Regions from separate parts of the Megasphaera sp. An286 genome, predicted to be linked through region 1. Evidence: riboswitches for the same ligand, from Rfam matches in the RefSeq annotation. Region 1 holds a riboswitch; each other region holds the start of a gene.
The links. Region 1 has a riboswitch for ZMP and ZTP ahead of B5F80_RS00860 (phosphoribosylaminoimidazolecarboxamide formyltransferase). Riboswitches for the same ligand answer to the same signal wherever they lie in the genome.
Positions count from the first base shown of each region.

Region 2: linked by a shared signal. The riboswitch ahead of B5F80_RS06880 (formate--tetrahydrofolate ligase) and the one ahead of B5F80_RS00860 (phosphoribosylaminoimidazolecarboxamide formyltransferase) in region 1 are both predicted to bind ZMP and ZTP.
Region 3: linked by a shared signal. The riboswitch ahead of B5F80_RS05135 (OFA family MFS transporter) and the one ahead of B5F80_RS00860 (phosphoribosylaminoimidazolecarboxamide formyltransferase) in region 1 are both predicted to bind ZMP and ZTP.

Region 1 is NZ_NFIY01000001.1:178,844-189,165, reverse strand. It holds gene porA (phenylglyoxylate dehydrogenase) at 1-557, opposite strand, end outside; gene B5F80_RS00890 (4Fe-4S dicluster domain-containing protein) at 561-827, opposite strand; gene B5F80_RS00885 (2-oxoacid:acceptor oxidoreductase family protein) at 840-1,376, opposite strand; gene B5F80_RS00880 (IclR family transcriptional regulator) at 1,620-2,390, shown strand; gene B5F80_RS00875 (amino acid permease) at 2,533-3,978, shown strand; gene B5F80_RS00870 (hypothetical protein) at 4,036-4,497, opposite strand; gene B5F80_RS00865 (DUF362 domain-containing protein) at 4,764-5,888, opposite strand; gene B5F80_RS00860 (phosphoribosylaminoimidazolecarboxamide formyltransferase) at 6,012-7,187, opposite strand; ZMP/ZTP riboswitch at 7,249-7,326, opposite strand; gene B5F80_RS00855 (DUF1847 domain-containing protein) at 7,407-8,030, opposite strand; gene B5F80_RS00850 (hypothetical protein) at 8,054-8,407, opposite strand; gene B5F80_RS00845 (MBL fold metallo-hydrolase) at 8,444-9,262, opposite strand; gene B5F80_RS00840 (hypothetical protein) at 9,276-10,100, opposite strand; gene B5F80_RS00835 (PHP domain-containing protein) at 10,110-10,322, opposite strand, start outside.
Region 2 is NZ_NFIY01000012.1:27,018-37,339, forward strand. It holds gene typA (translational GTPase TypA) at 1-1,157, opposite strand, end outside; gene murB (UDP-N-acetylmuramate dehydrogenase) at 1,287-2,174, opposite strand; gene B5F80_RS06855 (YlbF family regulator) at 2,203-2,550, opposite strand; gene trmL (tRNA (uridine(34)/cytosine(34)/5-carboxymethylaminomethyluridine(34)-2'-O)-methyltransferase TrmL) at 2,571-3,059, opposite strand; gene B5F80_RS06865 (hypothetical protein) at 3,225-3,653, shown strand; gene B5F80_RS06870 (metal-dependent hydrolase) at 3,667-4,332, shown strand; gene B5F80_RS06875 (cyclodeaminase/cyclohydrolase family protein) at 4,405-5,058, opposite strand; gene B5F80_RS06880 (formate--tetrahydrofolate ligase) at 5,027-6,706, opposite strand; ZMP/ZTP riboswitch at 6,756-6,835, opposite strand; gene B5F80_RS06885 (hypothetical protein) at 7,002-7,817, opposite strand; gene aspS (aspartate--tRNA ligase) at 7,890-9,683, opposite strand; gene hisS (histidine--tRNA ligase) at 9,691-10,322, opposite strand, start outside.
Region 3 is NZ_NFIY01000008.1:3,939-14,260, forward strand. It holds gene ptsP (phosphoenolpyruvate--protein phosphotransferase) at 1-240, opposite strand, end outside; gene B5F80_RS05105 (HPr family phosphocarrier protein) at 268-525, opposite strand; gene B5F80_RS05110 (fructose-specific PTS transporter subunit EIIC) at 623-2,569, opposite strand; gene pfkB (1-phosphofructokinase) at 2,604-3,512, opposite strand; gene B5F80_RS05120 (DeoR/GlpR family DNA-binding transcription regulator) at 3,509-4,267, opposite strand; gene B5F80_RS05125 (YbjN domain-containing protein) at 4,517-4,942, shown strand; gene B5F80_RS05130 (AbgT family transporter) at 5,156-6,697, shown strand; gene B5F80_RS05135 (OFA family MFS transporter) at 6,776-8,044, opposite strand; ZMP/ZTP riboswitch at 8,113-8,197, opposite strand; gene B5F80_RS05140 (D-alanyl-D-alanine carboxypeptidase family protein) at 8,249-9,265, opposite strand; gene rsmG (16S rRNA (guanine(527)-N(7))-methyltransferase RsmG) at 9,301-10,011, opposite strand; gene mnmG (tRNA uridine-5-carboxymethylaminomethyl(34) synthesis enzyme MnmG) at 10,004-10,322, opposite strand, start outside.

The sequences.
Region 1 (10,322 bases):
TCTTCCTGATCAGGCAATTCCGCACCCTCCGTCAGATGGGAGCTGTAAAAGCCGTCGTAACACACGTTGATAGGCAATAAGACCCGCGGATCTTCGGCCAGCATGTAGCCCTGAATGATCATGTCGATGATTTCCTGATTGCTCTCGCAGAATACCTGCATCCAGCCGGCTTCACGGACGGACATGGCGTCCTGCTGGCCGCTCCACACCGTTTCAGGCGACGTCATTTCCCGCGTTGCCAAGGCCATGACCATGGGCAGGCGCAGCGTAGCCTGCCGCATATAGGGCTCGAACATCAGGGCCAGCCCTTGGGCGCTCGTCGCCGTAAAGACCCGTCCTCCTCCGGCAGACGCACCCTGGACGGCGCTCATGGCCGAATGCTCGCTCTCTACCTGAATCATTTCCGAGTCCAGCCGGCCGTCGTATATCATATCAGCTAAATGTTCTACGACCTTGGACTGCGGCGTAATCGGGTAAGCCGCTACCAAATCGGGACGGCACAAAGCCGCCGCTTCCGCCGCCGCGTCGTTTCCCGTCAATACTACTTTTCTGCTCATCGTCTAAATTCCTCCTTCCGGCGCCATATCAATCGCTTTGCGCGGGCATTCCTGGGCGCAGATGCCGCAGCCCTTGCAGTAATCGTAAGTAATTTCATATGTATTATCTTCACGGCCGACGATAGCATTCACCGGACAATACGTCAGGCACATGCCGCATTCTACGCATTTTTCCTTGTCCATAACCGGGCGGAATACGCGCCACGACGCCGTATCCAAAATATACATCCCCGTATCGCCGACCGGCGTAATATGAAGGCGTTCGTTCATAGTTTCTCCCCCTTACTTGTATTCCGCAGCGCTGTCGTAAGCCCGGACAGCTGCTTCCTTATTCTCTGCGCCAAAGGTATGCTCAATCTTATCCAACAGCGTATCCTTATCCACCAAGCCTGTCGCCTTGGCAAAAGCGCCGAGCATGGCCGTATTCGGCATGTTGCGGCCTAACAGGCCTTCCGAAATTCCCGCGGCGTCGACGAGCCATACGCTGCCGGCCTGAGGCGGAAGGGGCAGCTCTTCCCGTGTTTTAGTCGTATTGAGAATCACCATACCGCCTGCTTTCAAGCCGTCGAAGGTCTCCGGCGCCGACACGAGGGAATCGTCAAATATAATCAAGATATCCGGCTCATAGACCTGCATACGGCGGCGAATCGGACTGTGAGACAAGCGCAGATACCCAAATACAGGCGATCCCTTCCGTTCTACGCCGAAAAAGGGAATAGCCTGTCCGTACAGCCCTTCGGCTACGGCCGCTTCCACGACGAGCTGCGACGCTTTGACCACGCCCTGGCCGCCGCGGCCCTGCAAACGAATTTCCTTCATAGTTTCATCTCCTCGCTTATTCATATAAAGATACTTTAGTTTCTTTATATGAACTTTATATTTCTATATTAGAATGATTAAAGTTATGTGTCAATGAAAAATATGATATATGAGAAAGCGATATTTTCCGCCTCTTTATGATGTGCCCGCGTCATATCTATAGGTCTCTTACGGTGAGTATGCTATAATAAAAATGATTTATACATTGTACACAAAAAACTAACCCCGCAAAGGATACTGTATATGAAAGAAGACGCCTCGAATAAAGAAAAATATATACTCACCTCTGTAGACAATACGCTGTCTCTCCTAAATCTCTTCTTCGACTATGAAGAACTCAGCGTAAACGACGCGGCCAAGCTGCTGGGCCTCAGCCGCAGCACGGTGTTCCGCTTCATGGTCACCTTGGAAAACCGCGGCTTTTTATCGAAGACCGACCACGCCACCTATCGTCTGGGCCTCAACATGTTTTCCCTAGGCATGCTGGCCTATAACCGCATGGAGCTGGCCGCCCTCATCCACCCCTACCTGCAGGACATCGCCCGGCAGACGGGAGAAACGAGCCATTTAGGCATCGTCGACGACGGCATTCACATCATGTTCATCGACCGCGCCTTAGGCACGTCGCAGCTGAAAATGGAAACGGCCCTGGGCTATCGTCAGCTCGCTCACCACACGGCATCGGGCAAGGCGATTTTAGGATTTCAGTCCGACCAGGTCATACGAGAATATATAAAAAGAGTCAGCTTCCAAAAGCTGACCCCTGCGTCTCTCGGCGATGCCGGCGAGCTCCTCCACCTTCTCGACCAGGTAAAAAGAGAGGGCTACGCCTGCGACAACGAAGAAAGCGAACTCGGCCTGACCTGTTTTGCCGTCCCTATCGTCGACGCAACAGGACGAGCTGTCGCCTCCATCAGCATTTCCGGCCCGACGACGCGCATGAAAACGCATAAAAAATCGCATATTGTCCTGTTGAAACATACGGTTGACGAATTGTCCAGGACATTGCGTTAAATGCCTGCTCCAGCGTATTTTATTTTCAAATTTGGTATAAACCCTGATGAAACCTTTAATTGTCAACAAGAAAAACATTCGCTATAATATACAGGTAAGTTTTTTTTTACTATAGTAATACTATAAAAAAGGTTGTGATTGAATGAAAGAAGAACAACAACAGCTGCGCCGTAGCTTAAAAGCCCGCCATCTGAATATGATCGCCATCGGCGGCGCTATCGGCACAGGCCTGTTTGTCGCCGGCGGCGAGACCGTCAGCACAGCCGGTCCGGGCGGTGCCCTCGTTGCCTATTCCCTCATCGGCGTCATGGTATATTTCCTTATGACCAGCTTAGGGGAAATGGCAGCGTACCTGCCGGTCAGCGGCTCCTTTGAAACGTATGCCAACCGCTACGTCGATAAATCCTTAGGATTTGCCTTGGGTTGGAACTATTGGTTCAACTGGGCTATTACCGTCGCAGCCGAACTGGTTGCCGGCGCCCTGATTATGAAATACTGGTTTCCCGATGTCCCGGCAGCTGTATGGAGCGGCATTTTCCTGATTATCTTATTTGTCCTTAATTATCTTTCGACCCGCTCGTACGGTGAAAGCGAATTTATCTTTGCTGGTATCAAAGTTCTGACAGTATTAATTTTCCTCTGCGCCGGCGCCTTCCTCATTCTGGGACTCGGGCCCGAGCCGTCGCCGGGATTCGTAAACTGGACGGTCGGCGATGCGCCCTTCGTCGGCGGATTTACCGCCATGCTGAGCATCTTCATGGTTGCCGGCTTCTCCTTCCAGGGAACGGAAATGATCGGTATCGCTGCCGGCGAAAGTGAAAATCCGGAAAAAAACGTTCCCCGTGCCGTTCACTCTATTTTCTGGCGTATTTTGTTATTCTATTTAGGAGCCTTCGTCGTCATTGGGTTCCTCATTCCCTATACGGACCCGAATCTTCTCAATTCGAGCGTAGAAAATATTTCTATCAGCCCCTTTACGCTGGTATTTGAACGCTTCGGCCTGGCTGCCGCCGCCTCGATTATGAACGCTGTTATTTTAACAGCCGTATTATCTGCCGGCAACTCCGGCCTGTACGTCTCGACGCGTATGCTCTACGCCATGGCCCAGACCGGCCAGGCACCAAAATGTTTCCTCAAGCTGAATAAGCGCGGCGTTCCGTCGTATGCGCTGTTCGCAACGGTTATCTTTGGCCTGGCAGCCTTCCTTACGTCGCTCATCGGCGAAGGCAAGGCCTACGACTGGCTCGTCAACATCAGCGGCATGGCCGGCTTTATTACCTGGATCGGCATCGCTATTTGCCATTACCGCTTCCGCCGCGCCTACGTGGCCCAAGGCAAGGATTTAAAGGAATTGCCCTACAGAGCAACCTTCTTCCCCTTCGGCCCCCTGCTGGCCCTGCTCATGTGCATCATCGTTACGGCCGGTCAGAACTACTCGGCCTTTACGGGAGCAGAAATTGACTGGTACGGCGCCAGTGTCGCCTACATCGGCATTCCCGTCTTCCTCGCCGTATACCTGTATCACAAGGTAAAACACCATACGAATATTATTCCGCTGGACGAAGTAGACTTGTCCCGCCATAAATAAGACAAACAAAAAAAGGCACGCGAACGTTATATATGATTCGCGTGCCTTCTTTTTTTCCTACAGCATCTGTCCGGCATGTACATCGCCCCCTGCATGAGCTGCAGCCATCTTAGCTCTCTTCTCCGCGTTGTGCTTGCCGAACCAGTGGATGCGGCATTCGCGGCTGCAGAAAATCCGCCGCCGGTCCAGCGGGTCCGTAACGAGGACATGCTTTCCGCATTCCCGACAGGAAAACTTGCGGTACACCGTGACGGCCTTTACTTTCTTCGAATGTTTCCAGTACAGCTTTTCGCAATGCTGGGAGCAAAACTTCATCCTGCCGTCCGAATGATCCCGTACTCTGACGATGGTACCGCATTTCAGACAGCGGAATTCACGAATTACCGGAGCCGTAGCCGGAGCGGCGGCCCGGATATCGTTGACGCCATGACGGTTGGCATACCGCCGGCATTCGGCGCTGCAGTATTTCTGAATAGATCGCCGCGGCGTAAATTCTTTCCCGCAAATTACACAATTCATCGCTTCACTCCCTCGCTCTCTCGTCATACGCCGTCGGCGACATGCCGCATCGTCAACTACCAGCGTACGTTTTAATATATTTATAATTTACATTAATGGTTTAATAATATTTTTTAATATATAACTACATTATATAGAGAGTGCCCGGAAAAATCAATTGGTTTTGATAAAATAAATACAAATTCTTCAAAAGCAGTTTCTTTTCATTATAAACGAAAAGCCCCGCCTGTACAAATGCAGGCGGGGCCTTCCGCATAGGCTTCGGCTTATTTTACCGTAATTAATTCGTAGTCTCTTACGCCAAGGCCGATTTTTTCAGCATGGCGCAGCGTAGCTTCCCAGTTGATATCCGGATGAACGTCGAGGAAATGGTCGTGGTGGCATTCCCAATCGGGTTTCGCCAGGTTATCGGACAGCTGGCTGTTCGGCAGCGGCGTGGCCTTTAAGCAGGCGTCGACGCAGGCCTGGTCGAGGGCAACGGGGTCGAAGGAAGCGAACATGCCGATATTCGGCAATACGGGCGCATCGTTTTCGCCATGGCAGTCGCAGTTCGGCGAAATGTCCATGACCAGGTTGATATGGAAGCACGGGCGGTCCTGGCAGACGGCCTGAGCATATTCAGCCATCTTGTAATCCAGTTTTTCGCTGGCGTCCCATTGCACCGTGTGAATGGCGTCGAAGGCGCAGGCGCCGATGCAGCGGCCGCAGCCCTTGCACAAATCTTCGTGAATATGGGCGATGTTATCTTCATAGGTAATTGCATCGGAGCCGCATTCGGATGCGCAGCGGCGGCAGCCCTTGCACTTCTTGGCGTTGACAGCCGGCTTGCCCGACGAATGCTGTTCCATCTTGCCGGCGCGGCTGCCGCAGCCCATGCCGATGTTTTTAACGGCGCCGCCGAAGCCGGTCATTTCATGCCCTTTGAAGTGAGCCAGGCTGATAAATACGTCGGCGTCCATAATCGCCCGGCCGATCTTGGCGTTCTGTACGTATTCGCCGTTTTTGACGGGAATTTCCACTTCGTCCGTGCCGCGCAGGCCGTCGCCGATGATGATCTGACAGCCCGTCGTAATTGTATTGTAGCCGTTCAGGTTGGCGCAGTCCAAATGTTCCAGGGCGTGCTTGCGGCTGCCGGGATACAATGTATTGCAGTCCGTCAGGAAGGGCTTGCCGCCTAATTCTTTAACCAAGTCGGCGACGGCTTTAACGTACTGCGGGCGAATCGATGCCAGACAGCCTAATTCGCCAAAATGCATTTTGATGGCGACGAATTTTCCTTCGAAGTCGATCGTTTCGATGCCGGCTTTCTTGCACAGCTTCTGCAGCTTCATCAGATTATTCGTCCCTACTTTACAGCGAAAATCCGTAAAATATACTTTTGCTTTTTCCATAACCTACCTCCCGATAAACTCATTCTCATAAACACTTTCATTGTATCACATGAAGTACGCTCTAAGTCAAGAAAAAGAAGGCTGTAAAATAAGCGTCCCCAGAGGGGACGCTCTTGATATATCTTAGTGGTGGAACAACCGCAAGCCGGTCATCGCCATGGCAATATTGTATTTGTCGCACGTTTCGATGACGTTGTCGTCGCGGATGGAGCCGCCGGCCTGGGCGATGTAATCGACACCGCTGCGGTGGGCCCGTTCTACGTTGTCGCCAAAGGGGAAGAAGGCGTCGCTGCCCAGCGCTACGCCGTGAAGCTGGCCGATCCAGGCTTTCTTTTCTTCTCTCGTAAGAGGTTCCGGCTGCTGGGTAAACAGATTCTGCCATACGCCGTCAGCCAGCACGTCTTCGTAGTCGTCGGAAATATATACGTCGATGGCGTTATCGCGGTCCGGACGGCGCACGTCGTCGCGGAACGGCAGGGCCAATACCTTCGGATTCTGGCGAAGCCACCAGATGTCGGCCTTGTTGCCGGCCAGGCGCGTGCAGTGAACGCGGGACTGCTGGCCTGCGCCGACGCCGATGGTCATGCCGTCCTTGACGTAGCAGACCGAGTTGGACTGCGTATATTTCAGGGTAATCAGCGCTATGAGCAAGTCGCGCTGCGCCGCTTCGGGGATGTCCTTATTTTTCGTCGGGCAGTTCTGGAACAAGTCGGCCGTAATCTTGGCGTTGTTGCGTTCCTGTTCAAAGGTAATGCCGTATACGTCCTTCGATTCGACAGGCTGAGGAACGTAATCGGCATTGATTTTCAGCACGCAGTAGTTGCCCTTTTTCTTCGTCTTGAGAATAGCCAGGGCTTCGTCCGTATATCCCGGAGCTACAACGCCGTCGGATACTTCCCGTTTCAGCAGCGTCGCCGTTTCGGCGTCGCAAATATCCGACAAGGCGACGAAGTCGCCGTAGGAGCTCATGCGGTCTGCACCGCGGGCACAGGCATAGGCCGAAGCGAGGGGAGATAATTTCAAGTCGTCTACATAATAGATTTTTTTCAGCGTATCGCTCATGTCGGTCGCGACGGCAGCGCCGGCCGGGCTGACGTGCTTAAAGGACGCCGCGGCGGGAAGGCCCGTCGCCTCCTTCAATTCCTTGACCAGCTGATAGCTGTTGAAGGCGTCGAGCAGATTGATGTAGCCCGGACGGCCGTTCATGACTTCAAAGGGCAGGTCGCTGCCGTCTTTCATGTATACTCTTGCCGATGATTGATTCGGATTGCAGCCGTATTTCAATTGCAATTCTTTCATTAGTATTACCTCCTGAAAATAAGAAATTTCCTGGCAAAAATAAAAATACCGACACTTCTGGAACCTTCGCCCAGACGGTCGGCTGTAATGAACCATGCTCCCCGTGGTAGCTCCACTTCCGTCAGTCACATGCTTCTGTTTCATTATACAAGGCGCAGCCGCCCTGTGTCAATGGGAAACAGACAAGGGCAGCGCCTTTTAGCGATACGCTCGCTCGGCTTATAATTTCGTCTTATAATAGGACTGGCTGGTATACAATGCCGCCACGGGATTATGGCCCGTCACGCGGTCCTTGACGACCAGCGTCGTCGTCAGGGCCTCGGAATATTTGTAAAATAAGCTGTCGTGGCCGACGCACAAGCCCATGACGATGTTCATATCCGTATGCTTGGCATTGAGCATCTTAGCCTGGAGGATGGGATTGCAGGCGTTGACGCCGACGGCATTGCATTTTTCGTCAATTCCCAGCTCTACCTTGGGAACGGCGCCGGCCTTGCAGGCCATCCCGAAGACTTCAAAGCCGTGCTTGCGCAGAATCCCCGCCAGCATCCGCGTTTCCTGTATCAAGCCGACGCAGGTCGCAATGCCGATTTTATGGAAATTCATGCGTTTGGCAAATTCAATGGTCTCCTGGACGCGGCACCACTTTAAATAGCCGTCGCATTCGACGCCAGCCGCCGTCTGCATGACCTGCTGATTGTCGTCCTGCTCATACAATGCTAAGGCTTCCCGCTTTACCTCTTCATCCATGTGCGTCGTCGCGCAGAAAGAGGGGTATTCCTTATCCATGACGTTGCAGTTCACTACGCCGCAGTCGGCGCAGGAAAGAGTTCGTTCTGCCATTGTCTTCACAACCTTTCCGTTTACTATAATGATTTCATAATCAAATATAACAGCATTCCGTTGAGGCACACCCAGGGAATCCAGGCGATAATCCCCATAAAATGCATGAAGCCCCTTCCCTTGCCGCCTTTATAAGCCAAGCCGGCCGCAAGGATGCCGACAAACAGGCTGACCAGATAATAGACGGCGCTCCACTCCACAGTATAAAAGAGAAAGGCCAGAAACGCCGGCGTGCCGACGCTGCGCGCTATAGAACTGATGCGCAGCATAATCGGGTTTTGCAGCGCATAGGCCGGGTCCGCGCTGAGTTTGCAGTATTTATAATTCCAAAAATATAATAAGCCCGTTACCAATCCGCAAAGTATAAGCTGTATCATCGAACGACTCCTTTATATAATCCATCAGTCTGCGCTTCAGCGGCTGAGCGCGATCCGCTCCATATCTTCGGGGACGTACACGGCGCCGCCGTAATAGGCCTTCGCTTCTTCCGTATACAGCCCCTTCCGGCTGCTGCCGGTCTTTTCTTCCGTGTGGTACAGCACCAAACGCGCCGCGCCGAGAGAAGCCGCCGTTTCCGCCGCGTCCTTTACCGTGCTGTGGTTCTTCTCATAGGGCCGGAACAGATCTCTATGCTCGTATAAGCAAAAGGCCTCGGCCAGCAGCCAATCCGTTCCTTCGGCGTACTGCCGGCAGCGCTCGTTATACGGCTCGTCGCCCAGACAGGTCAGCCTCATGCCGTCGGGGAAGGTCAATAGATATCCGAATTGCTTGGCCTTGGTCGAGCAGATATCAAAGGCCGTAAGGGACAGGCCGAGAAACTCCACCGTGTCGCCGTCTTTCAATTCGTGAATGCAGATGTTCTTGCCAATACAGGCAAAATCCTTCTTTTTAAACATCATTTCCGCCATAGACAGCAGCATTTGCTTCACCACGTCGTGACAATAAATGTGGAACTGCCCGTCGTATGCTCCGGATCCCATCAGCGAAGCGATCTTGCGCATGACCCAGAGGACGCCCATGATATGGTCCGTATGGCCGTGGGTTACAAACATATAATGCAAATCCGCATAGGCAACGCCGCCGTCTTCCAAGCGCTTGAAAATGCCGTTTCCGCCGCCGGCGTCGGTTAAAAACCATTGTCCCTCAGCCGTACGGACGGCAAAGCACGTGTTATACCGGCGCACAGCCATCGCATTTCCCGTTCCCAACATCAATAATTCTGTACCTGACACGCTATCTCCCCTTCTATCGCAGTACGACGCCGCGAACTGTAATTTTCAAAATCTCAAAGGACATGCCCGTCGTATATTCTATATCCTGCTGCAGTCCCTTTTTGATGGTGCTCATGAGTTTTTTCAGATTTTCGCCGTAATATACCGTTACGACTAAAAATACGGCCAGCCCGTTCCCTTCCGACTCGCGGTTTTTATCGATCCGCAGGCGGTTGACCTTTGCCAATCCGCCTATCTGCCGCAGGCGGTGGATAATCAGATGCTCCAGCATTTCGTTGGAAAAGGTCAATTTCCCGTAATAGCTGAAAACGGGACGCACAACAGAATGCTCGAAATCCGGAGCCTTTTGATTCCGCCGGGTCAGCAGGGAGTGGATGGGCGCCAGCAAATACCCGCGGAAGCGCGGCTTGAGCTCCATCGTCGGCACGGGAATGATGTGCTTTCCCTCGTTGATGCGAATCATCCGGGCCTTTTCAATTTCGACGGGACACGACACGTCTTCTATGCGAATGTACGAGTCCGCTTCAGGCAGCCCCAGAGCTTCGCAGATGCGATGTATCATGTGCTTCGACGTCCCTAAAATGAGAAGCTGGTCCGGCTGCAGCTCATCCAGCGCGTCTTTTACGCTTTGGGCGTGCTCCTGCTGCAGAAAGATCGCCCGGCGGACGGCTTTCATGCGGTTCGTTTCTTCCTTGGCCGAGCGGCCGGCAACGATGCGATTTTGATAAATCAGCAGGCCGTCGTCAATGATACAGGAAATATGATGGTCGTACGCCACGTCCAGGGCGTGATGACTTTTTCCCGTACCGCTGGCTCCGATAAATCCGATGACTTTCATAGCGTTCACCTATTTCTTCTTATATTGCAGCAAAGGCTCTACGCGCTCCGTATCAAAGGAGAATATGCCGACCTGCTCCGGATAGCGCCCCGTCGTGCCGTGGAAATCCGAGCCGCCGCCGACATACCAGCCCTTTTCCTCGGCGACGGCTAAAAATTCTTCATAGCGCCCCCGATTCTTTGGATGATATACCTCGATACCGTCGAAGGAATGCGTCAGTAC
Region 2 (10,322 bases), on a different contig from region 1:
CTGGGCTTGCCGATCTGCATTTCATAGCCTTCGCGGCGCATTTCTTCGATGAGGACGGCAATGTGCAGTTCGCCGCGGCCCGATACCTTAAAGGCGTCGGCGCTGTCCGTTTCTTCGACGCGGAGGGATACGTTGGTCTGCACTTCGCGGAACAGGCGGTCGCGAAGATGGCGGCTCGTGACGAATTCGCCTTCCTGGCCGGCGAAGGGGCTGTCGTTGACGTAGAAAATCATCGACAAAGTCGGTTCGTCGATGTTGATTTTCGGCAAGGCTTCCGGATTCTGCGGGTCGGCTACGGTTTCGCCGATTTTCAGGTCAGGAATGCCGATGATGCAGGCGATTTCGCCCATAGCGGCTTCTTCCGTTTCCGTCCGCTTCAATCCTTCGTACGTGTATACGCGGCCGACTTTAGCGCGGCGCTGGCCTTCGCCGTCGGTAATAACGACGTTCTGGTTCGGGCGGAGGCGGCCGCGGACGATACGGCCGATGGCGATTTTACCGACGTAGTCGTCGTAATCCAGGGTCGTAACCATGAACTGCAGCGGGCCGTCGATATCGCCTTTGGGGCAAGGGCAGTATTTAATAATGGTTTTAAACAGCGGTTCCAAATCGGTGCTGTCGTCGTCCATGGAATACTTGGCGATGCCGTCGCGGCCGTTTGCGTAAATAACCGGGAAATCGAGCTGTTCGTCGTTAGCTTCCAATTCCATGAACAGTTCCAGTACTTCGTCTTCGACTTCCGAAACGCGGGCTTCGGGCTTGTCGATTTTATTGATAACTACGATAGGCTTCAAATTCTGTTCCAGGGCCTTGCGCAGTACGTATTTCGTCTGCGGCATAGGGCCTTCGAAGGCGTCGACGAGCAGCAGTACGCCGTCGACCATATTCAGAACACGTTCTACTTCGCCGCCGAAATCGGCATGGCCCGGCGTGTCGACGATATTGATCTTGACGCCTTCATGCATGACGGACGTGTTTTTGGACAGGATCGTAATGCCTCGTTCCCGTTCGATATCGCCGGAGTCCATGACTCGTTCGGCAACCTTTTCATTGGTGCGGAAAACGTGGCTCTGCTTAAGCATTGCGTCGACCAATGTCGTTTTGCCATGGTCAACGTGGGCAATAATTGCAATATTGCGAATATCTTGACGTTCCATCTAATGTCCTCTCTCCTATGTCAAATAATGATAAGTATAGTTAGTTCGTAACTCATAGAGTATAGCACAAAAAGCCCCGCTTGACTACACGTCGCAGGGCTTTTTACAGAAAAATACGATGAAATTTACCTAGTCTTCGCCGATGATCCGCACTTCCGGCTCTAAATGGACGCCGTGGGCCAGTTCGACGCGGCGCTGCACTTCGCGAATGACCTGCAGGACGTCGCGGGCCGAGGCATGGCCCCGATTGACGACGAAGCCGGCGTGCTTCGTCGATACCTGCGCGTCGCCGCATGACAGGCCCTTCAGGCCGGTCTGGTCGATGAGAGTGCCGGCAAAATATCCCGGAGGACGCTTAAAAGTGCTGCCGGCGCTGTGCATTTCCAGCGGCTGCTTGCTGCGCCGCCGCTGCATGAGGTCGTCCATGGTGCGCTGGATTTCGTCCTTATCGCCGGGCCGCAGGAGCAGTTCCACTTCGACGACGAATTCCTGGGATTTCTGAAACCGGCTCTGGCGATAGCCAAAGCCCAGATTCGGCGCGCTGTACGTATGGACGCCGCCGGTGCTGCTGACCGTACGGACACGGGACACGACATGGCTCATTTCGCCGCCGTAGGCGCCGGCGTTCATGAAGACGGCGCCGCCCAGCGTGCCGGGTATGCCGCAGGCAAATTCTATGCCCGTCAATCCCTGTTCCTGCGCAAATTGGCAAATATCCTTCAGCATGTAGCCCGCGCTGACCAGCATCTTGCCGTCATGGCAGGACAAGACCTTCTTCAGGCGGTTCAGCTGGATGACGACGCCGCGGATGCCGCCGTCCCGGACGAGGACGTTCGATCCGCCGCCCAAGACCGTCACGGGCAGTTCCAGGGAACGGGCGATGCGGATGGCCACGGACATTTCCTTTACCGACGCCGGCAGGACCAGAATATCAGCCGGGCCTCCGACGGCAAAGGTCGTATGCTCGCTCATGGGCGCGTCGAGAATGATGTTGTCCATCGGCGTATACTTGCTCATCTGCGCCGCAAAACTTGTCAATGCGTACTTATTTATCAAGAATGCTCATTCCTTCTGCCATTGCGTTCTGAATTACCTGATACACTTCTCCAGCCATCGCCTGCCAGCGGTTGTATTTCTGCAGGTAAGCCATAGCCGTTTCGTTCTTTTTAAGCTGTTCCGCCATGCGGTTCAGCTGTTCGATTTTCTTGCGGATCGGCTTATTGCCCATGGATTCGGCATAAGCCAGCTGGGCCTGCATGATGAGGAAATCCTGCACCAAATGGGCCGTCTTTTCGTCTTCGGCCAGCACCTTGCCCGCCTCTACCAGTTCTACGTATTCCTTGCAATTTTGAATCGCTTTTGCCAACTCATTGGCTTTATCGTATAATTCCACTATTGTTTCCCGCCTTTTCCTTAGGTTAAATGATCGATGCCGACGCCGCCCTTGGCCATGCCGGGAAATCCGAGCTGGCGCAGCGCTTCATACGAAACGATGGCGACCGTATTCGACAGGTTCAGACTCCGCGCTTCTTCGGCCATGGGCACGCGGAAGCAGCTGTCCGGATACTGCTTAAGCAATTCTTCCGGCAAGCCCTTCGTTTCCTTGCCGAAGACGAGCATGTCGTCTTCTTGAAACTGAATATCGGCATAACACTGGTTTGCCTTTGTCGTCAAATAAAAAAAGCGGTGGCCCTTGTATTTTTCCAGCACTTCATCGAAGTTTTCATGAACCTGTACGTCTACGAGATGCCAATAATCAAGGCCGGCGCGCTTTAAATGCTTGTCGTCGATAGAAAACCCCAATGGTTTCACCAAATGCAGCGTCATCTTATTCGCCGCGCATAACCGGGCTACGTTGCCCGTATTGCCGGGAATTTCCGGCTCTACCATTACAATATGCATAGTATCAATCACTCTCCAACGAATATTGTACAAGATTTCCCGTAGGAGCACAAGAGGAAAGGCCGGCCATGTATTCATTGATTTTTTTTATCATGCATGGTATAATATAAATAATAATTATTCTTTAATTATTATTTTCAAAAATCAAAAGAGAGGTGTTTTCACATGGATACATTTGATAACATTGCCCAGTACCCCATCTACTTTGCCCCCGGCTGTCGCCTCATGCAGCTGGAACCTGCCATGGTTTCGGAAGTGTACGATTACCTGCGGAAATTATTCGGCAACATCCGCCTGTACACGCGCTGCTGCGCCTTTGACGACGCCAAACAGCACGATGAAGAAGCCGTTTTCATCACCTTGTGCGACTCGTGCTTCAAAATCTACGGCGAAACGTACGCCAACCTCCACATGCGCGATTTCTGGAGCGTATACGACGAATACAAGACCATCTATCCCTTAGGCGACAACGAAGCCAAACTCCGCGACGCCTTGGACTCAACCATGTGCGCTCCCGCTCCGATTAAAGCGATGCGCCCCTTCTTCGACGAATGGAAGACCTGGAGCACCAGCCACCGGGAACCGGAAAAATAAGGAGGCTCCTCCCATGAAATTCACGTACTACGGTCATGCAGCCTTTTCGCTGTCTGACGAAACGACTACGATTCTCTTCGACCCGTTTATTACGGACAATCCGTGGACAAGCGTCTGTCCCACCGACATTGACTGTCAGTACGTCGTCTTGACCCACGCCCACGGCGACCACTACGGCGACGTCGAAGCCATCGCCAAGAAAAACGACGCCTTAGTCGTCAGCACGGCTGAAGTAGCGGGCAAAGCGGCCGCTGCAGGCTGCCGGGCTCACGCGATGCACGTCGGCGGCAGTGCCTCTTTTCCCTTCGGCACGATTCGCCTGACGCCGGCCTTTCATGGATCGGGCGTCGAAGGCGGCATGGCCTGCGGCGTCATCGTCGAATTCGGCGGCAAGCGCGTCTACTTCGCCGGCGATACGGGTCTGTTTTCAGACATGAAAATCCTCGACCGCTTCGGCAAGATCGACTGCGCCATTCTCCCCATCGGCAACAACTTTACCATGGGCATAGACGACGCGGCCTTGGCGGCCTTGTGGATTCAGCCGAAGTTCGTCATCCCCGTCCACTACAAGACGTGGCCGATCATCGACGCCGACCCGCAGGAATATAAGCAGCTTACGGAAAGCAAGTACAATATTCCCGTCCAGGTCGTCGAACCGGGAACGACATACGAATTCTAAACAACTGCATAAACAAGAAACGGCCCTGTCGTGAAAGTATCTCCTTTCATGGCAGGGCCGTATTTCATATATTTATCTTCTTTCGTATTCCCGTTCTACGCGCTGTTCCAGCAGGGCCGCTTCGCGTTCGATGCGCTGAATGGCCTCGGTCATATCCCGCACGTACTGCTCGTCTGTAATAGACTGTAAATTGACGCGGACGCTGTAAAAAGCCGACCGCATGGCAGAGCGGGCGTTCATGGCCGCAATGGCTCCGTCCGTAATAACCCACTTATTGCCGTAGCGCACGGTCTGCTCCGCCAGCTGCACGAGGACGAAAATATCCTTTCCCAGAGAAAAGGGGATTTCCGCCGCTTCCTTGAAGGCCTGCTGCACGATGTCTTTCCGATTGGGCGTATCCTTAGGCAGCCGCACGGCCCGGATTACGCCGTCAAAGGCCGCCGCGTCCTCGGCAATGCCGGCCAGATAGCGTATGCGCAGGTCTCGGGCCTGCATCTTGATGGACTCCATCAGCTTGGCCACGTCTTCATACCCTTTTTTGCCGAGGGTCAGGTTTGCCACCATCTCGACGAGGGCCGCCGCCGAAGCTGCCGTCATGGCCGCGATGCCGCCGCCGCCGGGAACGGGCTCCTTAGAGGCCGTCGCTTCCAGCAGGGCGTCGAGGGGCATGGACTGGAAGCGGCTGAAATCGGGCTTAGAACAATCCTGTGATAACGCCATTTTCATCGATATCCATTCTATTAGCAGCGGGAACCTTCGGCAAGCCCGGCATCGTCATAATGTCGCCGGTCTGGCAGACGATAAAGCCTGCGCCGGTGCAGACGCGCACGTCCTTGACAGTAACGGTGAAGTCCTTCGGTGCACCGAGGAGAGCCGGGTCATCGGACAAGGAATACTGCGTTTTCGCTACGCAGAGAGGCATCTTGTCGAGGCCGAATTTTTCTAGCTCGGCAACCTGTTTCTGCGCTTTGCTTTCAAAGACGACGCCTGCGCCGCCGTAAATCTTTTTGACGATCGTTTCCATCTTCTGGGCGATGGTGTCGTTTACGTCGTACAGCGGCTTGTACGGCGTCTGCGGCTGGGCGATGAGCTGCAGTACCTTTTCTCCCAATTCTACGCCGCCCTTGCCGCCTTCGGCCCAGCAGTTATTGAGGGCTGCGTCGACGCCGTAATCGGCGCAGAGCTGGCGGAGCGTCGCGATTTCCGCATCCGTATCGGTAGCAAATTTATTGATGCCGACGACGACGGGAACGTCGTAGGTACGCATATTTTCCACGTGCTTAGCCAAATTGGCAAAGCCCTTCTTCAAGGCTTCGATATTTTCTTCCTGCAAGTTCTTCTTGTCTACGCCGCCGTGCATTTTAAGAGCCCGGACTGTTGCGACGACGACGACGGCGTTCGGTTTGATGCCGGCGAAACGGCACTTAATGTCCATGAATTTTTCCGCGCCGAGGTCTGCGCCGAAACCGGCTTCCGTAACGGCGATCTCGCCCATCTTGAGGGCCAGCTTCGTAGCGACGACAGAGTTGCAGCCATGCGCGATGTTGGCGAAGGGGCCGCCGTGTACGAGGGCCGGCGTGTGCTCGATCGTCTGGACGAGGTTCGGCTTGATGGCGTCCTTCATGAGGATAGCCATTGCGCCTTCGACGCCGAGCTGGCGGGCCGTCACGAGGTTGCCGTCCAAGTCATAAGCTACGGTGATGTCACCCATGCGCTTCTTCAAGTCCATGAGGTCGCTGGCCAGGCACAGGGCCGCCATGATTTCCGAGGCAACGGTAATCATGAAGTGGTCTTCCCGCGGGAATCCGCAGACCTTGCCGCCCATGCCGACGACGATGTTGCGCAGGGCCCGGTCGTTCATGTCCATGACGCGCTTCCAGATGACGCGGCGCACGTCGATGCGCAGGGCGTTGCCCTGATGAACGTGGTTGTCGATGGCAGCGGCCAGAAGATTGTTGGCCGCCGTAATAGCGTGCATGTCGCCTGTAAAATGGAGATTAATATCTTCCATCGGCAGTACCTGCGAGTAGCCGCCGCCGGCAGCGCCGCCCTTAATGCCGAATACGGGGCCAAGGGACGGTTCGCGCAGGGCGACGACGGCCTTATGCCCCATGTAGTTCAGCGCCTGGGCGAGGCCGATCGTCGTCAGCGTCTTGCCTTCGCCGGCCGGCGTCGGCGTAATAGCCGTGACGAGGACGAGCTTGCCGTCTTCGTTTTTCGAAAGGCGCTTGATAGCGTCAAAGGAAATCTTTGCCTTATATTTACCGTATAATTCCAAATCATCGTCAGTTAATCCGACTTTTTCCGCAATCTTTACGATCGGTTCCAGCGTGGTCTGCTGTGCAATTTCAATATCGCTTAATACCTGTGCCATGATTTGCGTCACTCCTGTTCGTAGCATAAAAAAATACCGACACTTCTGGAAATGTTGCCCAGACGGTCGGCTTCGCGTCAATCATGCTCCCCGTGGTTGATTCCACTTCCGTCAGTCACATGATTATGGACTTATTATACAAGAATTCTCCGTATACTGTCAATGACATTTGCCCCTTCCCGGATACAGCCCGGCTCCACAAAAATCAAAAAAGGGATATCACCTGGCGCATGTCGGCTAGTACGAAAAGAAGCCGGTTCACAGAGAACCGGCTTACATGCCATACGCAGTATGATTACATGTCGATTTCCTGTACCTCGCCAAAGGATACGGGGCCGCCGATAAAAATGCTGCGCAGCTCCTTGTCTTCTCCTTCTACGGCCGCGGCGATGGCAATCGCGCCGCCAGGCTGCTGAATCGTGCAGGACACGTTCTTTTTGCCTACGCAGGCCAGGGCCGCCGCTACAGCCGCCGAGCCTGAGCCGCAGCTCTGTTCCCAGTACAGCGTATCCGTCGCCGTCACGTATACGGCGGGGACCATATGCAGATGGGCCGGGTCAAAGAGGACGAGGCCGAACGCGTCCAGCTGTTCGTCCGACGCATAGTCCTGCAAGGCCGTCCAAAACATGTCCTTGTATTCCATTTCCGCTTCAGAGGCAAAGTGGACGAAATGAACGATGCCCGGCAGCTCGACGCGGAAAAAGCGGCTCGGCATGCCTCCTACGTCCAGGAGAACTGCTTCAACGGACAGGGGCAGGGGCATCTCGATATAGGCGTCGTAGGAGCCGTCAGGCCGTTTTTTCGCCTGAGCCTGCAGAACGCCGTCGCATCCCGAACAGGACACGGCATATTCGCCCCTATCTCCACCGGCCAGCTGCAAGGCATAGGCCGCAGCGGAGCGGGACGCGTTGCCGCAGAATTCGCCGCCCATCATGTCGACGCGCAGCGGCTGGCCTTCCGTCATGGATAAATACGCGACCTGCTCGGCGTCGACGCCCTTATCTTTCAGGAGCTTTGCTGCCAAGAAGCTACGCTGTTCCGGCGCGACATCGCTCAGCACAAATAAGGTCGTATTACCGCTGGGGTCTGCTTTTACATATTGCAGTTTCACGTTGCTCAACTTCCTTTCTATCTGATAAAAAAGGTACCGGCCATGCCGATACCTTTTTCTGTAATGCGACTTTTATTTCTTGACGAGTTCTTCTTCTACCTGAATGTGAAGTTCGTGAAGTTGTTTTTTCGTAACTTCCGACGGCGCTTCGCTCATGGGGTCGATAGCGTTCTGCGTCTTCGGGAAGGCGATGACGTCGCGGATGGACTTGCGTTTGAGCATGAGCATGATCATGCGGTCCAGGCCGAAGGCCAAGCCTCCGTGAGGGGGAGCACCGTATTCGAAGGCTCGGAGCAGGAAGCCGAATTTCTGTTCTGCTTCTTCCGGCGTAAGGCCGATAGCCTTAAATACGCGCTGCTGCAAATCAGGCTGGTAAATACGGAGGGAGCCGCCACCCAGTTCGACGCCGTTGAGAACGAGGTCGTATGCCTTAGCATAGACGTGAGCCGGGTCTGTTTCCAATTTATCCAGGTCTTCGTCGCGGATAGCCGTGAACGGATGATGCATGGCGACGTAGCGTTTTTCTTCTTCGCTGTATTCGAACATAGGGAAATCAACGACCCAGGTGAAGGCGAATTTGCTTTCGTCGATCATGTTCATGCGGCGGGCCATTTCCTTACGCAGTTCGCCGAGAGCTGCCGCGACGACGGCCGGTTTGTCGGCAATCATGAGAACCAAGTCGCCCGTTTCGCTGCCGCACTTTTCGCCGATAGCTTTGAGCGTATCTTCGCCGAGGAATTTCTTAACCTGCGATTTCAGCGTGCCGTCTTCCATGAAGCAGATCCATGCCAGGCCCTTGGCGCCGTAGCGGGATACGTATTCGACGAGGTTGTCCAGTTCGCGGCGCGGAATGCCGGCGTCGCCCTTGACGTTGATGGCCTTGACCTGGCCGCCGTTGTCGACAACGGAGCGGAACACTTTGAATTCCGTATCGCGGACGAGGTCCGTAATGTCGGTAAACTTCATGTCGAAGCGCAGGTCCGGCTTATCAGAGCCGTAGTTTTCCATGGCGTAGTCCCAGGTCATGCGGTGAATCGGCAGTTCTACGTCGTGGCCCAGCGTTTCCTTGAAGATATAGTGAACCATTTCTTCGACGAGCGTCAAGATTTCTTCCTGATCCATAAAGGACATTTCCATGTCCAGCTGAGTGAATTCAGGCTGGCGGTCGGCGCGCAGGTCTTCATCGCGGAAGCAGCGGGCGATCTGATAGTAGCGGTCCATGCCGGAAATCATGAGCAGCTGTTTGAAAATCTGCGGAGACTGGGGCAATGCATAGAACTTACCTTCGTTGACGCGGCTCGGTACGAGGTAGTCGCGGGCGCCTTCAGGCGTGCTCTTGCACAGCTCCGGCGTTTCGATATCGATAAAGCCGTGTTCGTTCAGGAACGTGCGCATAGCGTGTTTTACTTTATGGCGCATGATGAGGTTGTTCTGCATTTCCGGACGGCGCAGGTCGAGATACCGGTATTTCAAGCGGATCTTTTCATCGACGTCGATGTTATCTTCAATGTAGAACGGCGGCGTCTTGGACGAGTTGAGAATACGCAGCTCTTCGCAACGGATTTCAATCGTGCCGGTCTTCATCTTCGGGTTTACCGTATCCTTATCGCGCATGCGCACGACGCCGCGGACAGCCAGAACGTATTCCGTACGGACCTGTTCGGCCTTTTTAAAGGAAACTTCTTCGTAATCCGGCGAGGCTACGACCTGTACAATGCCCGTACGGTCGCGGAGATCGATGAAAATCAATCCGCCGTGGTCGCGGCGGCGTTCCACCCAGCCGCACAGAATTACTTCTTTGCCATTGTCCGCTTCGCTGACTTCAGCGCAATATTGCGAGCGGTGCAAACCTTCCATTGTATCCATGAATGAATCATCCCTTCTTATGTGTTTCCATATATGCAACAATTCCGTCGATCGGAACGCTGACTTGCTCTTTCGTAGCCATATCGCGAACCTGAGCCTGGCCGGCGGCCAGCTCTTCTTCGCCGATAATGACTGTATAATCGGCTTCCAGGCGGTTGGCTGACTTCATCTGCCCCTTCATGCTGCGGCCCATCGTGTCGATTTCAGCATACATGCCCTTGGCACGAAGCTGCTGCTGGAGGCTGAAGGCTTCCGTCTTAGCCGCGTCGCCGAGGGCTACGATGAATACGGGTCGCTTCTTTTCCACCGGCGGCAGCAGGCCTTGTTCCTTCAAGGTCAGGAGCAGCCGTTCCATGCCGATGGCAAAGCCGATGCCCGGCGTCGCCGGACCGCCCACTTCTTCGATGAGGCCGTCATAGCGGCCGCCGCCGCAGACCGTGCTCTGAGCCCCTAAGGGAGCGTACATGATTTCAAAGGCCGTATTCGTATAATAATCCAAGCCGCGGACGAGGCGCGGATCCAATTCGTAAGGAATGCCGATCTTCGTCAGGTATTCCTGAACCTTGGCAAAGTGCTCCTTGCAGTCGTCGCAAAGGTTGTCCGTCAATTCGGGAACGCCGACAGCGGCCTGCTTGCAGC
Region 3 (10,322 bases), on a different contig from region 1:
CAGCATCATCTGGTGTACTTCAAACACGGCGGCCTGTTCTTCGCCTACTTTTTCCAGGGCTTTTTCATACAAGTCCTTCAGCTGTTCAATGGCTACCTTGCGAGCATCCTGAAAGCGGGCTACTTCGGCTTCGGCATCCTGAATCGGACGCTGGGCCGTCGAAATCGTGTTGCGGTGGAACAGCGCCAGCGGCCCGATCGTAATGCCGGGAAAGACGCTTTTCCCTTTTAACGTCAGCATGGATACATCCCCCTTATGTCGTAGATATTAGAAGTTTTCCTTGAGGAAAGTTTCAACCATCGCGGCGGCTGCTTCTTCGTCGGCGCCTTCTACCTGGACCGTAACGGTTTCGCCCTGTTTAACGCCGAGAGCCATAATGGTAAAAATCTTTTTCAAATCGCCCTTGCGGGAGCCTTTGAGCATCGTAATAGCCGATTCATATTTTTTGGCTTCCTTGACCAAGAGTCCGGCCGGACGAGCGTGGATACCCATAGGATCGGTGACAGTAAACGTAAATTCTTTCATGTGTAGTTCCTCCTTCGCAGGCGCGTGCGCCCAATATTATATTATGTGAAAATATATTACATACTATAAGTGTATCTGATTTTACAGCCGAATGCAATTAATCAGCCGACTGTTTTTTACGAACAATTCCCATCAGCACGGCCGCGACGACGACGCCTGCCGCCAGAGCCGCGACGTACATGAGCGGATTGGTCACGACGCCGAAGACGAAGATGCCGCCGTGAGGAGCCGGAACGGCGCAGTGAAAGAGCATGGACAGGGCCCCGGCGACGGCCGCGCCGACGGCGCAGGGCGGAATGATGTGCACCGGGTCGGATGCGGCAAAGGGGATAGCCCCTTCCGTAATGAAAGACAATCCCATGATGAAGTTCGTCACCGTAGACTGCCGTTCCTTCGCCGTGAATTTCTGCTTGAACAGCAGCATAGCCAGGGCAATGGCAATGGGAGGCACCATGCCGCCGATCATGACCGAAGCCATGATACCCGAAGAAATCGCTTCGCCGGAGGCGCTCATGAGGGAGGCCGTGCCGAAGACGTAGGCCGCTTTATTGATGGGGCCGCCGAAGTCGATGGACATCATGCCGCCCAGGATAAAGCCGAGGACGATGCGGCTCGTCGTAGTCATGCTGTTCAGGACGTCAAAGAGCCACGTGTTGAACAGGGCCGTCGGCGGGTTGATGATATAGGTCATGATGACCCCGATGAGGACGAGTCCCAAGACGGGATAAATCAGGATGGGCTTCGTGCCGTCCAGGGCCTGGGGCAGGTTGGAAAATACCTTCTTGAGCAGGATGATGAGGTACCCGGCGATGAACCCGGCAAAGAGGGCCCCGAAAAAGCCCGAGCCGCCTGTCGTAGCCAAAAAGCCGCCGACGATGCCCGGCATGAGGGCGGGCCGTTCGCCGATGCTCATGGCGATGTAGCCGGCCAGGATAGGCATCATCAGGCTGAAGGCCAGGCCGCCGATGTTTTTCAGGAAGGCCGCCAGAGGCGTGCCCGTGCCGAATTGGGCCGTGCCGGCGTGTTCCATGTCGAAGAGGAAGGCCAGGGCGATGAGGATGCCGCCGCCGATGACGAAGGGCAGCATGTGGGATACGCCGTTCATGAGGTGCTTATAGATTTGACGGCCGGCGCTTTCCTTTTCCGCCGCATCCAGCGATACGGCCTCGGACGACGAGCTTTCGCCGTGGAAAATGGGGGCCTTGCCGTCGAGGACAGTCTGGATCAGTTCTTCCGGAATCTTGATGCCGTTGGCGACCTTCGTAAAGACGACGGGCTTGCCGGCAAAGCGCTGCGTCGGCACGTCCTTGTCGCAGGCGACGATGACGCCGACGGCCCGCTCGATATCCTCGGCAGTCAGATGGTTTTTGACGCCGCCGGAACCGTTCGTTTCGATTTTAATGTCGACGCCCATAGCAGCTCCCTTGCTTTCCAGAGCTTCCGCCGCCATGTAGGTGTGGGCGATGCCCGTCGGGCAGGCCGTGACGCCGATGACGAAGGGCCGGTCCGACGGAGCGGGGGAGGCCGGTTCGTCAGCCGGAGCCGCTTCTGCCTCGGCAGCTTCTTCTTCCGCTTCCGCCGCCAGCTGGGCCGTTTCCGTCTCGTCGATGACGGCCAGGTATTCGTCGGCCGTCTTGGCGTTCATCAATTTTTCCCGGAATTCGTCGTCCATGAGCATACGGCTCAGACGGCTCAGCACTTCCAGGTGGACGTTGGCTCCGCCGGCCGGGGCGGCGATGAGGAAGAACAGGAAGGCCGGCTCGTCGTCCAGGCTTTCATATTCTACGCCCGAACGGACGATCATCGACGCCAGCCCCGGAGCCGACACGGCGTCCGTCTTGGCGTGGGGGATGGCGATGCCTTCGCCGATGCCCGTGCTGCCTTCGGCTTCGCGGGCCAGCACGGCCTTGCGGTATCCTTCCAGATCCGTCACGTTGCCGCCTTTATCCATCAGGGATACGAGATGGTCGATCGCCGCGCCCTTGTCGGCGACGACGGCTTGTAAGTCGATACTTTCTTTTTTCAATAAATCTACAATCCGCATGAATTTACAATCTCCTTTTACCTACAAACCTGCGTTACGGCAGCTGGCCGTATACTTCTTTAATATCGTCTTCCGTCGCCAGCCAATCGTGGAAGGCCGAAGCGCTGCCGGCGCTGATGCCCATCTTGAGGGCCTCCTGCAGGTCGCCGCCCGACGATTCGAAGCCGGCTAAGAACCCGGCTACCATGCTGTCGCCGGCGCCGACGGAATTGACCAGCTTGCCCTTAGGCGACTGCATGCGGTATACCCGGCCGTCTTCGCCGAGGAGCAGGGCGCCGTCGCCGCCGAGGGATACGAGGACGTTTCGCGCGCCCATATCCTGAAGCTTTCTTGCGCATTCGGCGATTTCTTCGTCCGTCTTGAGGACGGTATCGAACAATTCGCCCAGCTCGAAGTTATTCGGCTTGACTAAAAAGGGCTTATATTTCATGACGTTTTTCAGCAAATCGCCCGTCGCGTCGACGACGACCCGTACGGAGCGGCCTTCGAGGCGGCGCAGGATCCGTTCGTATATGTCGTCGGGAAGGGCGGCCGGGATGCTGCCGGCCAATACGAGGGTATCACCGTCGGCCATCCCGTCGATCTGGGCCATCAGGGCCTGCAGTTTGTCGTCGGGGATAACCGGCCCCATGCCGTTGACCGCCGTTTCGTCAGCTGCGCTGATCTTCAGGTTGATGCGCGAATAGCCTTCGTCCAGCACGATGAAATCGCAGTCGCTGCCGCATTCCAAAGCCAGCCGTTCTATTTCCCGTCCCGTAAAGCCGGCGATGAAGCCGAGCATTTTCGCCGGAATGTGAAGATTTCCCAGTACCAGCGCCACGTTGACGCCCTTTCCGCCGGGATAAATCGTTTCCGCTTCGGCCCGGTTGATGTCGCCGGCCTTAAATTCCTTCATCTGCACTACATAATCCAGCGAGGGATTGAACGTAACCGTATAAATCAAAGGATATGCACCTCCGTCAAAGATTCGTAAGAACTATAGTCCATGTCTTCTTCGCCCTTGGCCGTGACGACCGTGACCTGGGCCAGGTCTGCAAAGGTGATGTGCGCCGACTGGCCGAACTTGCTGACGTCAGCCAATACGTAAGCCTGCCGGCACTGCCGCACGGCCGCGCCCTTGCAGGCCGCTTCCTCCACGTCGGGCGTCGTGCAGCCCTCCTGAGGCGTCAGGCCGTTCGTGCCGAAAAATCCCTTCGTAAAGTGGTAGCGGCTCAGCATGTCCCGCATTTCGCTGCCGATGACCGATTCGGTCTTTCCCTTGACCAGGCCGGGCAGGACGTACACCTTTACGCCACTGCGGGCCAGCTTCTGGGCCGTCGGCAGGCCGCTGGTCACAAAGGACGCTTCGGAGCCGACGAGAAAATCGGCCATCTGCTCGACCGTCGAGCCGCCGTCGAGATACACGAAGTCGCCCGGACGGACCAGAGAGGCGGCAAACTGGGCGATGCGCCGTTTTTCTCCAATATGCAGGGAGTATTTGTCCTGCAAATCTTCCATGGCGGCGTCATAGGCTCCTTCCTTCAAGGACGTCGCCCCGCCGTGAACGCGCCGCAGCAGCCCTTCTTCGTCTAAGGCGGCCAAATCCCGCCGGACCGTCGATTCGGAAATATCCAGATAATTGACCAGCTCCTGAACCGACACGGCGCCGTGCACGTTGACGATCCGCATGATTTCAGCTTGTCTTTCTTCGGTCAGCATGACCCTCATCCTTTCTATTCAGTTCCTTTACACCTGCATTATACAATCAATTTCTTTCTTTTTCAATCATTTTCTATCATAATTGCGTATTTTCAATCATTAACAGTCAATTATGCGCACGAATCATATATTGTGATTTATATCACAGAAGAAGCAACAGGGTGGACGCAAATACAGAAGCCAGGGGCCGCAATTTATGATATAATAGCCTGTAAGAGCATTAATTCTACTATACTAGGAGTGATTGTCATGAATAAAAAAGCCGAAAGCTTCCAAGCATATTTAAAAGAAAAAAATCTGTCCGCCTTTACAGTCGACGAAATCAAGGACGACCCCTTCCATACCGTCGTCTTCCGCTCGCAGCTCGCTATCGACGGCAATAACCTGCCGACCATCGTCATCGCCGACGACAGCATTTACGGCATTATCCGCATCTTAGTCGCCCCGAAAGTCCCCGAAGGAAGCGAAGGCCTCGCTAAATTGCTCAACACGTACAACCAGACCTTCAAGGCCTTTAAGTATTACGTTGACAACAAGGGCTCCCTGATCCTGGATATTTCCATCGTCAGCGCCGACGAATCGCTGAACGGCGACCTCGTATACGCCTTGTTCCAGACCGTCATCGAGCACCTGAACGAATCGTATAAGAACATTATGAAAGAAATCTGGAAATAACAATTTGACGTCCCCTGCCGGTAAAGCAGGGGATTTTTTCGATTATATCCCCATTACATTAAAACCATACGAATTTCCTATGGATAGATTAAATACTTTTTCTTGACATGCTGCGTGTAAAGTAATACGCTACTATAGTAAAGTATTACTTTATATCAATAGGGGAATGATAACGTATACCTTTACAGCATAATTACATAGGAGGGGATCCGTATGAAACACACCGCTGCCGCCGTCGCCGTAAGCGACGACACGCGCGGCTCTTTTCTCAAATGGTTGGAACGGGTAGGCAACAAGCTTCCCAATCCAGCTATTCTTTTTTTGATTTTCTTCATGGTGCTGGCCCTTTGCTCTTACGTCCTGCAGCTGGCCGGCGTAACGGCCGTCAATCTCAAGACCAATGAAATCATCCATATCCGCAGCCTCATCAGCGCTGAAGGCTTGGACTGGCTCCTGACGAACCTCATCAAAAACTACATTAATTTCCCGCCCCTGGGCATGATCATCGTCCTGACCTTCGGCCTGGGCGTGGCGTCGGAAACGGGGCTGCTCCAGACGCTTATCCATCACTCCATGCACAATATCCCGCGGAAGTACGTGACCCTGGCCGTCGTCTTCATCAGCCTCATGAGCCATATCGCTTCTGACGCGGCCATCGTCATCATGCCGCCCTTAGCGGCCATGCTGTTTTATTCCATGGGACGCCATCCCTTAGTTGGCTTCGCCTGTTCCCTGGCCGCCATCTATTCGGGATTTACGGCCAACATCCTCATCGTCACGACGGACGTCCTCTTGTCGGGCATTACGACCCAGGCCATCCGTACCATCGACGCGACGATGACCGTCACGCCAATCGACAACTGGTATTTCATGTCCTTCGCCGTCTTCTACCTGACGGCCGTGACGACCTTTATTACGGAGAAATTCGTCGAACCGCGCATGGGCGTATATGACCCGGCCCACGCCCAGGAAAACCTGACTATTCCCGACGTATCGCCGGAGGAAAAAAAGGCCCTGCGCCACACCCTCATCGCCGCCGTCCTGTATTTGGCCGTCGTCTTCCTCATGGCCTTTCCCGACAACGGCCTGCTCCGCAATTCCCAGACCCATTCGCTCCTGGGGTCGCCTCTGCTGCGCGGCGTCATCCCGCTGCTTTGCGGCTTTCTCCTGACCGTCGGACTGACCTACGGCGTATCCATAGGCAAAATCAAAAACGCCGATGACATGATACATTGTATGACCAACGCCGTCAAAGGCCTGTCAGGCTTTTTAGTCATGGCCTTTTTCATTGCCCAGTTTATCGCAGCCTTCGCCTGGACCAACATGTCGACGATGATCGCCATGAAAGGGGCTCTGTTCCTGAAAGACGTAGGCATGACCGGCCTGCCGGCTCTCATCTGCTTCATGCTCTTCGGCCAGCTCCTGGGCCTCTTTACATCCAGCGGCTCCGCCGTATGGGCCCTGCTGTCGACGGTCTTCGTCCCTATGTTCATGCTCTTGGGCTATCACCCGGCCTTCATCCAGGCTGCCTTCCGGGCCGGCGACGGCGCGCTGAATACCGTCGCCTTAGTCAACCCGTTCCTGCCCCTGTTTTTGGAAATCATCCGCCGCTACAAAAAAGACAGCGGCATCGGCACCTATTTATCCCTCATGATGCCCTACGCCATGGCCTTCCTGGTCATGTGGTATGCCTTGTTCATCTTCTGGTATCTCACAGGCTGGCCTGTCGGCCCGGGTATTCCCCAGAGACTCTAAATTAAATCGTTGAACAGACAAAAAAAAAATCAGGATCTTCCACTAGTAAGGAAGACCCTGATTTTTTATTACTGAAATTTATTTAACAGACGCTTTCCTCGCCGACCAGTAGGCGTCCTGACCAGTGATGCCGTGTCGCGTCTTGTATTTCAGGACGGCCATAACCAGCAGGGATGTGACGAAGAGGGCCGAGAAGACCTGCAGGGTAATGGAGTAGCTGTTCGTCGTCTCCTTGATCCACGACAGGAGCAGGGGACCGGCCACGCCGGCGGCGCCCCAGGCCGTGAGGATGCGGCCGTGGATAGCGCTCAGGGCCTTGGTGCCGAACAGGTCGCTGAGGTAGGCCGGCATACAGGAAAAGCCGCCGCCGTAGCAGGTAATGATGAGCAGCACGACGATTTGAAAGCTGAAAGCGTTCGTTTCCGTCGACAGCTTGAAGAAGGCCAGGGCCTCGATGAAGAAGAAGAGGACGTACGTATTAGCCCGGCCGATATAATCCGATACGGTCGCCCAGGCGATGCGGCCGGCGCCGTTCAAAAAGCCGATGAGGCCGACCATGGACGCGGCAGCCATGGGCGACATGCCGACGACTTCCTGGGCCATCGGCGAGGCGACGGCCAGGAGGGCGATGCCGCAGGTGATATTGACGAAAAAGAGCCACCAAATCGTATAGAGCTGCCAGGTCTTCATGGCCTCTTTCAGGGAAAACTGCGGCATGGCATCGGCATAGACCGGGCCGGAGGGCTTCGCCAGCGCTGTGTCGGGACGGGGCATTTCGTCAGCCTTCGGAGGCGCTAAGTACAGGGACGAAGCTGTCATGACGACGAGATACACTGCGCCCAGGATGAGGAAGTTCGTCGCCAGGCCAAAATTAGCGACGAGAAGCTGCATCGCCGGACCGGCGATCATGCTGGCAAAGCCGAAGCCCATGATGGCCAAACCCGTGGCAAAGCCGCGGTTGTCGGGAAACCATTTGACCAGGGTCGAGACGGGCGTAATATATCCCGTCCCCAAGCCGATGCCGCCGATAACGCCGTAAAACAGATACAGCATAGGCAGGCTGCGGAACTCCATGGCCGCCGCCGTGCCGAACATAGCCGAAACGAAAAATAAAGTCGACACGAGGCCCGACTTGCGGGGGCCGGCCTTTTGGACGAAGCTGCCCAGGCATCCGGCGGACAATCCTAAAAACAAGATAGCCAGGGAAAAGGTCCACGTCGTCTGCTGCAGCGTAAAGCCCATCGATTCCATAATGGGCTTGGTCAAGACGCTCCAGGCGTAGACGCTGCCGATGCAGATGTGAATTCCCATGGCGGACAGGGCAATGAGCCAGCGATTTCTCTTCATGATATCGTCTCCTTTGACTTGTCCCGCCAGAGCAATAAAAAGCCGGCCGGCTGGACAAAGAATAGATGTACTCTTGCCCAGACGGTCGGCGTATATGTCACCGTGCAGTCCACGTGGTTATTCCACTTCATTCCGTCAGTCCTGCACTGTATAGGTACGTTGTTATGATATGATTATACGGATTTAGAGCATACCTGTCAAGAATTATGCAGATTTTTTCACAGCTGCTGCAGCCATGTCGGCCGTATCGGCGTCCGTTCCATAAGCAGTTTCTTGCGCGGCTTGCCCCTTAGCCTTGGCGTCTGCCGCATCCTTGGCCTGTTCCATTTGCTGCCGGCCCAATTCGGTCAGCGTCTGGCCTGCCGGGGCCTTGCGGATGATGTAGACGTTTTCCAGAGGCTTCAATACGGAAAAGCCGTATTTCATCAGGGCCTGGGCATCGCCGTAGCGGTCTTCCGAATTCATGATAGCCGCGATGACCGTCCGCCCGTTCTGAGTCGCCGAAACGACGAGGCACGGCCCGCCGGCATTCGTCGTGCCGGTTTTAATGCCGTTTGCTCCGGGGAACCCGCTAGTCAGGAATTCGTTCGTCGAAACGCAATGCTTATAGCTGCCGTCGACGTAGGGCATGTCGAAGGTACTGCGCTTGACAATATCCCGAAAAGCCGGCAGCTTCATGCCGTAGGCGCCTATCTTGGCCAGATCCCGGGCCGTCGAATAGTGGTTGGCGTCGGGAAGGCCGTGGGGATTGACGAAATGCGTATGGGTCGCACCGAGAGCTGCCGCCTTCGCGTTCATTTTTGCGACGAAGGCTTCTTCCGTCGGTTCAACCGTTTCCGCAATGGCCACGGCGGCATCGCAGCCCGACACGAGCATCATGCCCGTCAGGGCGTTGCGCAGGGTAATCTGGTCGCCCTGCTGCAGGCCGAGGACAGAGGCATCGCTTTCGACGCTCAGGGCCTTATCGGTAATGCGAATCGTCTTATCCATCATGGCCTGCCCGTTTTCCAGGGCGACGATGCAGGTCATCATCTTCGTCGTGCTTCCCGGATAGCCTCTCAGGTCGGGCTGTTTGGCATACAGCTCATCGCCTGTATCGGCGTCCATGACGTAAGCAGCCTGGGCCGCCACTGCCGGCGGTTCCGGATTTTCGGCGAAGGCTACGGAAGATAGGGCTACGCAGGCAGTCAGCGCAGCTAAGATCGTTTTCTTTAAAGACATGATACATGCCTCCCTTGAACATAAACTATAGATGATTACAGCGGATTTTTAGCGGCCATTTTCGGCTTGCGCGGGTATTTGGCCGGACATTTCTTCGTCTTTTTGATATACAGGACGGCCCGCTTGTCATCCAGACCCGGCAAATGGACGGGGCGGACTTCCGCCGCCGCGCCGCCGAGGATGGACAGGGCCTTTTGGGCCTCGGCCAGCTCTTCCTCATATTGGGCGCCTTTTAATGAGATAAATACGCCCTGGCGAGCCGTATAAGGAAGGGCCCATTCAGCCAATATCTGCAGGCGGGCTACGGCCCGGCTGGTCACGATATCGAAGCGTTCCCGGTATTCCTCTTTGTGGGCCATTTCCTCGGCCCGGCCGTGCAGGAAGGAAGCCGTCAGGCCCAGCTCCGCCGTCACGCCCTGTAAAAACGTCAGCCGCTTCTGCAGGGAATCGAAAAAGGTCACCTTCAAATCGGGCCGGTAGATGAGCAGGGGCAGGCCGGGAAAGCCGGCTCCCGTGCCGAGATCCAGGACGGAGGCCCCTTCGGGAAACCACGCCGCGTCGTAGCACGACAGGCTGTCTATCATGTGTTTTACGGCTACGTCGGCTGGCTCCGTAAGGGCCGTCAGGTTCATGACCTTATTCGTCTCGACCAGGCGCTCTGCAAACAGGCAGAATCGGTCGATTTGCTCCGCCGTCAGGGCCAGGCCAAAGTCCTTCGCCGCCGCGATGAGTTCGTCTCTAAACATGGCTTTCCTCCCGCTGGCGCTGTTCCAGCACGATGAGCAGGGCCGTAATATCCGCCGGCGATACGCCGGAGATGCGGCTGGCCTGCCCTAAGGAGCGGGGCCGTATGGCGTCCAGCTTCTGCCGCGCTTCGCCCGACAGGGTATCGATGTCGGCGTATACGATATCTTCTGGCATCAGCTTCTTTTCCAGGCGGTTCATCTTTTCCACCTGTTCCAGCTGGCGGTTGATATATCCCTCGTACTTGACCATGATCTCGATTTCCTCGCATACGTCGTCGGCCAGCTGCGGCAGGGGAAATACCTGGCTCAGC